2 regions of the Thermoanaerobacter kivui genome follow, and region 2 is predicted to be linked to the other one. Evidence: riboswitches for the same ligand, from Rfam matches in the RefSeq annotation. Region 2 holds a riboswitch; the other holds the start of a gene.
The links. A riboswitch is a leader RNA that binds a small molecule or an ion and turns the genes downstream of it on or off. The one in region 2 is predicted to bind cyclic di-AMP.
Positions count from the first base shown of each region.

Region 1: linked by a shared signal. The riboswitch ahead of TKV_RS05250 (cell wall hydrolase) and the one ahead of TKV_RS04510 (NAD/NADP octopine/nopaline dehydrogenase family protein) in region 2 are both predicted to bind cyclic di-AMP.

Region 1 covers NZ_CP009170.1:1,051,247-1,055,886, forward strand. Annotated here, with positions in the region: gene TKV_RS05245 (sensor histidine kinase) at 1-1,157, shown strand, start outside; cyclic di-AMP (ydaO/yuaA leader) riboswitch at 1,192-1,318, shown strand; gene TKV_RS05250 (cell wall hydrolase) at 1,318-2,121, shown strand; gene TKV_RS05255 (TMEM165/GDT1 family protein) at 2,175-2,735, opposite strand; gene TKV_RS05260 (PIG-L deacetylase family protein) at 3,147-4,499, opposite strand.
Region 2 covers NZ_CP009170.1:888,211-892,850, forward strand. Annotated here, with positions in the region: gene nadD (nicotinate-nucleotide adenylyltransferase) at 1-66, shown strand, start outside; gene yqeK (bis(5'-nucleosyl)-tetraphosphatase (symmetrical) YqeK) at 56-640, shown strand; gene TKV_RS04495 (LCP family protein) at 637-1,827, shown strand; gene rsfS (ribosome silencing factor) at 1,845-2,198, shown strand; gene TKV_RS04505 (helix-turn-helix transcriptional regulator) at 2,341-2,991, shown strand; cyclic di-AMP (ydaO/yuaA leader) riboswitch at 3,054-3,182, shown strand; gene TKV_RS04510 (NAD/NADP octopine/nopaline dehydrogenase family protein) at 3,287-4,387, shown strand; gene TKV_RS04515 (cobalamin-dependent protein) at 4,384-4,640, shown strand, end outside.

The DNA.
Region 1 (4,640 bases), 160 kb from region 2:
TTTCAAGCATACCAAATGAAAATATTTATACAAAAATATTTGATGAAAAAGGGAATGTCATCTATTCTTCTAAAAGATTAGAAAGAATTAATATTCCTCATGATGTAAACATAGATATTCCTGTTAAAATTGACAAATATGATAAGGATTTGACTTACCTCAATACCATTTTTAAAAGCGATGATAAAGTGTTCTATATTCAAGTGATAAAGGACATGGAAAATGAATATTTGTTTTTGAAGCTACTTTTTATTTTGATGTTTTTTGCGGATGCGGCAGGAATTTTTGTGTCCTTTATTGCAGGATATTTCGTTACAAAGAGGGCTTTAAGACCTGTGGATTATATGACAAAAGAAGTAAGAGAGATAGATGCCCATGGGTTAAATAAAAGACTTAAAATATATGGAGAAGACGATGAACTTACAAGATTGGCAAAAACCTTTAATGACATGCTGGATAGGTTGGAAGATTCTTTTAAAAGGCAGAACATGTTTGTCTCTGATGCTTCTCACGAACTTAGAACCCCAATTTCTGTAATAAAAGGGTATATTGACATGTTGGATAGATGGGGAAAAGAGGACAAAGCCGTATTGCAAGAGGCTATAGAGGCGATTAAAAAAGAGACATTAGACATGGAGCATCTCATTGAAAGACTTCTTTTGTTGGCAAAAGGAGATAATAAATCGATAAAGTTAAATAAGGAAGAGTTTAATTTAAAGGATGTAATAAAAGAGGTTGCAGAGGAAATAAAAATGTTAAATGAAAGCAAAAATATAGTTGTAAAAGGGCAAAATGACATAAATATAATGGCTAACAAAAAACTCATTAAAGAGCTTATAAGGATATTTTTAGACAATGCAGCAAAATACACTTCTTCAGATGGCAATATAGAAATTGATGTGGGGAAGGATAACTCAAAAGCCTATATAAAAATTAAAGATGATGGCGTGGGAATACCAAAAGAGGACATTCCACATATTTTTGATAGGTTTTACAGAGTAGACAAAGCGAGAGCCAAAGAGACAGGTGGGGCAGGATTGGGATTAGCTATTGCTAAGTGGATTATTGAGGAACATAAAGGAAGCGTCACTGTAAAAAGTGAAGTAGGGAAAGGTAGTGAATTTACCATAACATTACCTATCTTTCCACCAGTTTAATATGGACACAAGTTAAATATCCGGCTATAATTTAGTTAAAAATATGCCGAATCCCCGATAAGGGGTACGGGGGAACTAAATTGGGGTGAATCCACTTTTGTGGTAGGGTGTCCCTAACCCGAACCCGTCAACTAACCTCGGAGGCAAAAGGGGGAACAACATGTTTAATATTCGCATCAAGGTCAAACCTCTCATCGCATCAGTTATAGCCGGATTGTTTATTTCCCAATCAGTATTTGCCGCAACTTACACAGTTAAACCCGGCGATACCTTATGGGGTATAAGTCAAAAATACGGAACTACCTATACTAAGCTGATGTCTTTAAACGGCCTTCAAAGTACCGTAATATACCCAGGACAAGTTTTACAAGTGCCGGGTAGTGATAACACATATGTTGTCCAAAAAGGTGACAGTTTGTACTTAATTGCTTTAAAATACGGCATTACTGTTGATATGCTCAAATCTGCAAACGGATACAAAAGCGACATAATATATCCTGGACAAGTCTTTATTATACCCAGTGCTACTTCTTCTAATAGGGCATATCAGGATGTCAGCAGAGGTTCTATCGAAAGGGGTGTAATACCCTACACAAAAGAGGAATTTGACCTCCTTGCGCGACTTGTTACCGCGGAAGCAGATGGAGAACCATACCAGGCTAAAGTAGCAGTTGCGGCTGTAGTAATAAACAGAGTTAAAAGTGGTATTTTCCCTAATACTATAAAAGATGTGATATATCAAGTCGATGCATACGGAAATTACCAATTTACTCCTGTGCTAAATGGGTGGATAAATAGACCTGCTTCAGTTGACGCTATAAGTGCAGCAAGAGATGCGTTAAGTGGTGTTGACCCAACAAACGGAGCCTTGTATTATTTTGACCAAAGTTCTACTAATGCGTGGTTGTGGTCACTTCCTATAGCGGCAAGAATAGGTAATATGGTTTTCTGTTACGGCAGGTAAAACTTCCGATGAGAGGGTCAAAAACGGGTACAATTTAAGTACCCGTTTTTGACTTAGAAAAACAATTTATACAAAGTAGAAAGACCAAAAGCGATGAATATGAAAGAAGATAGATATTTTAAGTATTGAGAGGGAAATTTTTTATTGAAATAGATACCTACAATTATTCCTAATATATCTGCTAAAAATATCCCCAGAGTAGTACCTATTAATATGTACAGAGGACTGTTATATGATGCAGTCAAAGCTATAGCAGCCAATTGCGTTTTGTCTCCAAATTCTGATAGTACATATGTACTTATAATAGTTGCAACAGGACCATATTTTGAATTTTTTATTTTTTCCTGTTTTGTTTCTTTCTCTATTAAAGTTGAAATTCCAAAAAACAAAAATAATAAAGCAGCTAAAAATTTTATATAAAAAATGGGAATGTATTCGGTGATATACGAACCAAATATCACAGCAATGCCATTGTTTATTAAGGCTGCGATAAATATACTTATAAGAACAGTCCTTACTTTAAAAAGAGTAGCAAAAGCCATTGACATGAGCTGTGACTTATCTCCCATCTCAGAAGTAAAGATAAGGACAAATGATGTGACAAGTGCCTCCATTTTATTGCCTCCCCAACTATTATATTTGCTCTATAAATAAATTAGGACCTTTACATAATATGTAAAACATATTATGTAAAGGTCTCGTTCTTTAAGGTAAAGCCAGGGTTTCCCGATATGTTGACTTTACCACATATAAGCTATGCGAACTACTCCCCTTTACTCAATATATTGTAAAAAATTTATCATAAAATGTCAACTTATTTGATTGTAACATGTCTGTCGAAATTTTGAAGGTTACTGAGTTTTTGCATAGTTATATTTTTAGACTAAAATTTTACACACATTATTTTAGAAATGAAGGCAATGTAGCTTTATTGGTGAAACCAATTTCAAAAAATTGATGTAATTTACAAAATGAGTTCTGCAAATAAAATTTTAGTAAATGGCTACAAGTTAATAGGATATTGATTATTTTTCTTTTTTCAAAAGTCTCCACGCTGTTTTGTCAATAAGATATTTATTAGAAGTAGTGGTAGCAGATAAATATATTGCATCAAAGTCTATATTTATAGGAATAGTGATATGAATTATTCTATTTTTTATATTGACATCTCCTTTTCTATAGACTAATTTTCCATTTGTAACTTTTGCATTTATTCTTGTAACTTCTTTATGGCCTTTAAATAGTATACCATATAAGTTGTATTCATAAAGTGGCTTTGCAGGTTGTCTACACTTTATAGTTATGTGCAAATTATTATTTTGTATATATGCATACACTCCTGTTATATCAACACTTCCATTTTCATAATCTCTAAAATTATCATATTCTGGGTCTATTATCACTTTATAATCATCAAATTTACGGTTTTTATTGTATTTTTTCAATATGCCGTCTTCATAAAACCCATACAGCTCTGTTTTTCTGTCAAAAGCCAATAAAAAGTCTTTCATCACTTTTATCTGAGTTTTATACATCATTATTGCTTCTCCCTTTTTGTCAATATCGGTTTTTGCAAGAGGATATAGATGCCACTCTGTTCCTGTCTTCAAAAGATTTTGAGGAGGATTTAGATTTAATTGAGAATGTTTTCCAAAAGGCAGTGGCCAGTCTGTGCGATGAATTATGTAAAGAAATTGAGGGAGATTTTCTTTTTTAAGAAGATATAAGGTATATTTTACAAAACTATTTGTTGCCCAATGGTCGGGATGAAGCTCATTTGGATGAGGATACACAATAAGCGTAGGGTTATATTCTTTTATAATTTTTGTTAAATCTTTTATTATGTTTTTTCCATTGTATTCTACTTTCAGAATGTATGAATTATCATAGGGGCTTATTGTTGTCTTAGTACCAAAGCTTTTATAAGGTACATTCCAATATTTCCACCAAAGAGGAGCTAAACCTTTATCAGGGTATCCTAAAAAAATTATATTTTCACCTTTAACGCCTAAGTATTTTAGGGCATTTTTAGTTTCTTTTTGCCTGTCATAGCCGAGGCGCAAAAACTCCTGTGGCTTAGGCATTGGAATTTCATAATTTTCTATAACTGCACGCTCGAAAGAATCTCCATTAGTCATTACTATGACTTTAACGCATCCTCCATATCTTAAGGTGTCCTGAATTAAACCGGCAGCAGCAAGCGTTTCATCATCAGGATGAGGTGCAAAAACTAATACTCTTTGATAAATTTGAGGAGTTGGATAAAGTTTTTTAACAGGAGTTTTGCCTGCATAGTTATAAGTTTTTAATTCTAATCCAGCAAAAGCTACAAAAAGTATTAAAGTAATTATTGCAATGTATTTCATTTTTTTATTCATTATAAGGCACCTTCCTTGTATATTTGTAGTCTCAAAATTTATTATTTACATTTTTCAAATTATTATGGTATAATAATTACAGGAAAATGTTCGGCAATCGAACTAATTTTTTTGGATAATTAGTTCAGATAATGAACTAAT
Region 2 (4,640 bases):
GAATCTGTAGAAAGATATATACAAAAATATGGTTTGTACAAAGAGGATGACAATTATGGCTTATGACATAGAACTTATAAAAAACAAATTAAGGAGTTTGTTGGATGAAGAAAGGTATTTACACTCTATAGGTGTTATGGAAACAGCAATACACCTTGCGAAAAAATATGATGCTAATGTAGAAAAGGCGCAAGTTGCAGGTTTGTTGCACGATTGTGCTAAAGGTTATTCTGATGAGGAACTTTTAAAATTTGCTCAAAGATATGAAATTGAAGTAGATGAAGTTTTAAAACATGCGCCTTTTCTTTTACACGGTCCTGTAGGGGCGTATTTAGCAGAGGAAATTTTTGGAATAAAAGATCCAGAGGTGAAAAGAGCTATTGCCCTTCATACTACTGGTGATGTTAATATGACACTTTTGGATGAAATAATATTTCTTGCGGATTATATAGAGCCCAATAGAGATTTTAAAGGGGTAGAGGAATTAAGGCGATTAGCAAAGGAAAACTTAGACCTTGCTTTGTTAAAGTCTTTTGATAGTACAATTTGTTATGTTATAGAGAGGGGACTACTTCTTTATGAAAAAACAGTAAAAGCTCGAAATTATATTCTTTTGAAACTTGGGAGTGGAGAAAAATGAGAAAATTTATAAAAACTGTTTCAATATTGTTATTATTAAGTTTATTGTCAGTAGGAGTTGGAGGGTATATTTATTTGAAGTCTCTAAATCCTTCAGATGTTTCTTTGATGAATAGAAGTAATGAAAACAAAAATTCAGAAACGATTCAAAAAATAAATATATTGGTTTTGGGAGTTGATGAGACATCACAAACAGATCCAAAGCGCTCTGACACTATGATGGTGTTGTCTTATGACCCTAATACTCACAAAGCTTATATTTTATCTATTCCGAGAGATACTATGATTAAACTTCCCAAGTATGGAACGCAAAAGATAAATGCTGCTTATCCGATAGGTGGACCTCAGCTGGCGATGGATACAGTGTCACAACTTATTGGAGAGCCTATTGATTATTATGTGAAAATTGGATATGAGGGCTTTATACAATTAGTAGACGATTTAGGCGGAGTAGAGATGAACGTACCTATGGACATGAATTATGATGACAATGCGGGAAATCTTCACATACATTTGAAAAAAGGTGTACAGCTTTTGGATGGAGAAAAGGCTTTACAGTTGGTGAGATTTAGACATGGATATGCAGAACAAGACTTGGAAAGGGTCAAAGTTCAAAGGGATTTTTTATTAGCAATGTTTGAAAAAGCTAAAAACCCCAGTACTTTGTTAAAAATTCATCGTATATTAAAAAACATAAATCAATACGTAGAAACAAATATACCACCTGTTACTATGCTAAAGTATGCAGATTACCTTTTGAAACTTGATAAAGACAATATAAAGACGGCAACTTTACCTGGCACTCCTCAGTACATTGATGGGATTGCTTATTATATCACAAATCCCCAAGAAGTAAGACAATTTATGGCGAATTTAAATGGTGATATAGATAATAAAACTAATGAGATGACAGTTAACAAAAATATAAAAATAGAGGTTTTAAATGGCGGCGGCATACCAGGAGCAGCCGCAAAGACTGCTGATTTGTTAAAGCAACAGGGATACGATGTAGTGAAAATAGGCAATGTAGTAGGTACTACTTACAACACTACTCAGATAATTAATAGGACTGACGACAAAAAAGTGGTGGAAGATTTGAAGAAAATTTTAAAAAATGCTATTGTAGTTGAAGATACAAAAGGAAGTAATAGTGCTGACATAACTATAATTTTAGGAAAAAACATATAAAATGGAGGGTTGATTTGGTGGTAGATGTAAAAGATAAAGTCTTTAAAATTTGTAATCTGCTAGAAGACAAAAAAGCTTTTGACATAAAGGTCTTATATATAGGTGAATTGACGACTATTGCAGATTATTTTATTATTGCGACCGGCAGTTCGGATACCCACGTAAAAGCATTAACTGATGAGATTGAGAAAAAACTCTGTGAAGAGGGGATTTTTGTTGACCACATTGAAGGATATGCTTCAGGCAAATGGGTTTTAATGGATTATGGGGATGTGGTGGTGCACATTTTCCAAGAGGAAGAAAGAGCTTTCTACAATTTAGAAAGATTATGGGCAGATGCAAAGGAAATAGTGCTTGACAACCTTGTTTGAGGCATGTATAATAACGTTAATAATTTTTTTCATCTTAAAGTCTTATCTTTTTTTGCAGATGAATTTTTTTGCAGCCTATCAGTAATTTTTCATCACTTCACTGCATATATTTAAATTGTATGATTAGGGGGATTCAAAGTCAATGAAGACGCATCCTATCTTAAAAAGCATAATCCCTATAATGGAAGGAATAGCTAATACGTTTGGGAAAAATTGCGAAGTAGCACTGCATGACTTTTCTTCGCCTCAATATCCTATTATTGCAATTGTAAACGGACATGTAACGGGAAGAGAAGTGGGGAGTCCTTTGCCTGAAACTATATCGAAAGTATTGAAATCTGATAACGTTGAAAATTTAATAAACTATAAAAACAAAGGGAAAGATGGGAAAATTTTGAAGTCATCTGCTCTTTTTATAAAAGACGAAAATGGTAAGCCTGTTGGATGCCTTACCATCAATATTGATATCTCAGAATTTATAATGGTAAAAAATACCTTATCAGAGTTTTGCGATGTGACTGATACCAATGAGGAGGCTCGAGAGGCTTATACAGGCAGTGTTAGTGAGGTTTTAGAGAGCATAGTGAATACCACATTAGAAAATTATGGAAAACCTGTAAATTTCATGACAAAAGAAGAAAAAGTGCAGGTAGTCAAGATGTTGGATGCTAAAGGCACTTTTTTGATAAGGGGAGCTATAGATTATGTAGCGAAGATATTGTGTGTTTCCAGATATACTATATACAATTATTTGGATGAAATAAGAGTAGGAGATGATTTTGGGAAATATTAACTTGTTTCTCTTTACAACTTTTAGATTTTATGATATAATAAAAATAAATTGAAAATTGAATAAAATGCTAAACGCTGAATTCGTAAAGAAGCGGGGGAACCAATTTTCGGGGTGAATCCATCTTTAAGATGGTAGGGTTATCTTTCGGCCCGAACCCGTCAGCTAACCTCGTAAGCGTTGAAAGAGGAGGATGATAGCATTGGTGTCTGATTTTGTTTTTTTATCAGACGGCAAATCGTAAAGCTATAGATTTCCTCTATAGCTTTTTCATTTCTTAAAAAGGGGGTTTAAGAAGATGGGTGCAGTCTCCTTTGCAGTAATAGGAGCCGGTAACGGGGGTCAGGCAATAGCAGGGCACTTGGCTTTGAAAGGCTTTAAGGTAAATCTTTACAACAGAACCTATGAAAAATTAATTCCGATAATAGAAAAAGGTGGAATAGAGTTAAAAGGGGAAATTAAAGGATTTGGAAAATTAAATTTGATAACTGATGATATGAAAAAAGCCGTTGAAGGCGTTGACATAATTTTAGTTGCAGTTCCAGCGTCTGCTCATTATAAAATTGCTAATGAAGTGTTGCCATATCTTGAGGAAGGACAGATAATCGTATTGAATCCTGGAAGAACAGGTGGTGCCTTAGAATTTCACAATGTAATTAGAAAGAGAAGAGGTTTAGAAGTAGTTATTGCAGAAACAGATACTTTTATATATGCCTGCAGGTCTTCCATGGGAAAGGCAAAGATATACAAGATAAAAGAGGTTGTGTCTGTTGCTGCAATACCCAAAGACAAAACTCAGATGGTAGTAGAGGCACTTAACACTGCTTTTCCTCAATTTGTACCAGCGCAAAATGTTTTAGAAACCAGCTTCAATAACTTTGGCTCTGTTTTTCATCCAACGCCTACCTTGTTAAATGCGGCGAGAATTGAGACGACAAAAGGCAATTTTGAATATTATCGCGAAGGAATTTCACCTTCTGTAGCAAAGATATTGGAAAAAATAGATAACGAAAGAATGATGGTGGCGAAAGCTCTAGGTGTAAATACTATTTCCGCTAAAAGATGGCTAAAAGAAAGTTACAATGCAGAAGGAGAAAATCTATATGAGGTAATTCAAAACACAAAAGCTTATGTAGGTTTGTTAGCTCCTGAAACATTAGATTGCCGGTATATATTTGAAGATGTTCCTATGAGTTTAGTGCCTATGTCTTCTATAGCAAAAGAGATAGGTATCAAGACTCTTACTATTGATGCTGTTATACATCTTGCTTCAGTTATGCATAGAAAAGATTACTGGAAAATAGGAAGGACTGCTGAAAAGCTTGGCATAAAAGGAATGTCAGTTGAAGAGATAATAGAATTGGTTGAAGGAAGAAGAAAGGAGGTAACGATAGCATGAAGAAGTTAATTGTAGCGGCAGCTATAGGGAATTGTGTTCATGTAGCAGGAGTGTATAACTTTTTGAGGTTTGCCGAGCAGCAAGGTTATGAGACTGTATTTTTGGGACCTGCTGTTCCTATTAAAAAATTGATAGAAGCCGTTAAAGAACATAAACCGGGGATTGTAGGAGTAAGCTATAGACTGACTCCTTCTGCTCTTGAAAAACTTTTAGAAGAATTAAAGAGGGAAATAGAAGTAAATAATTTGCAACA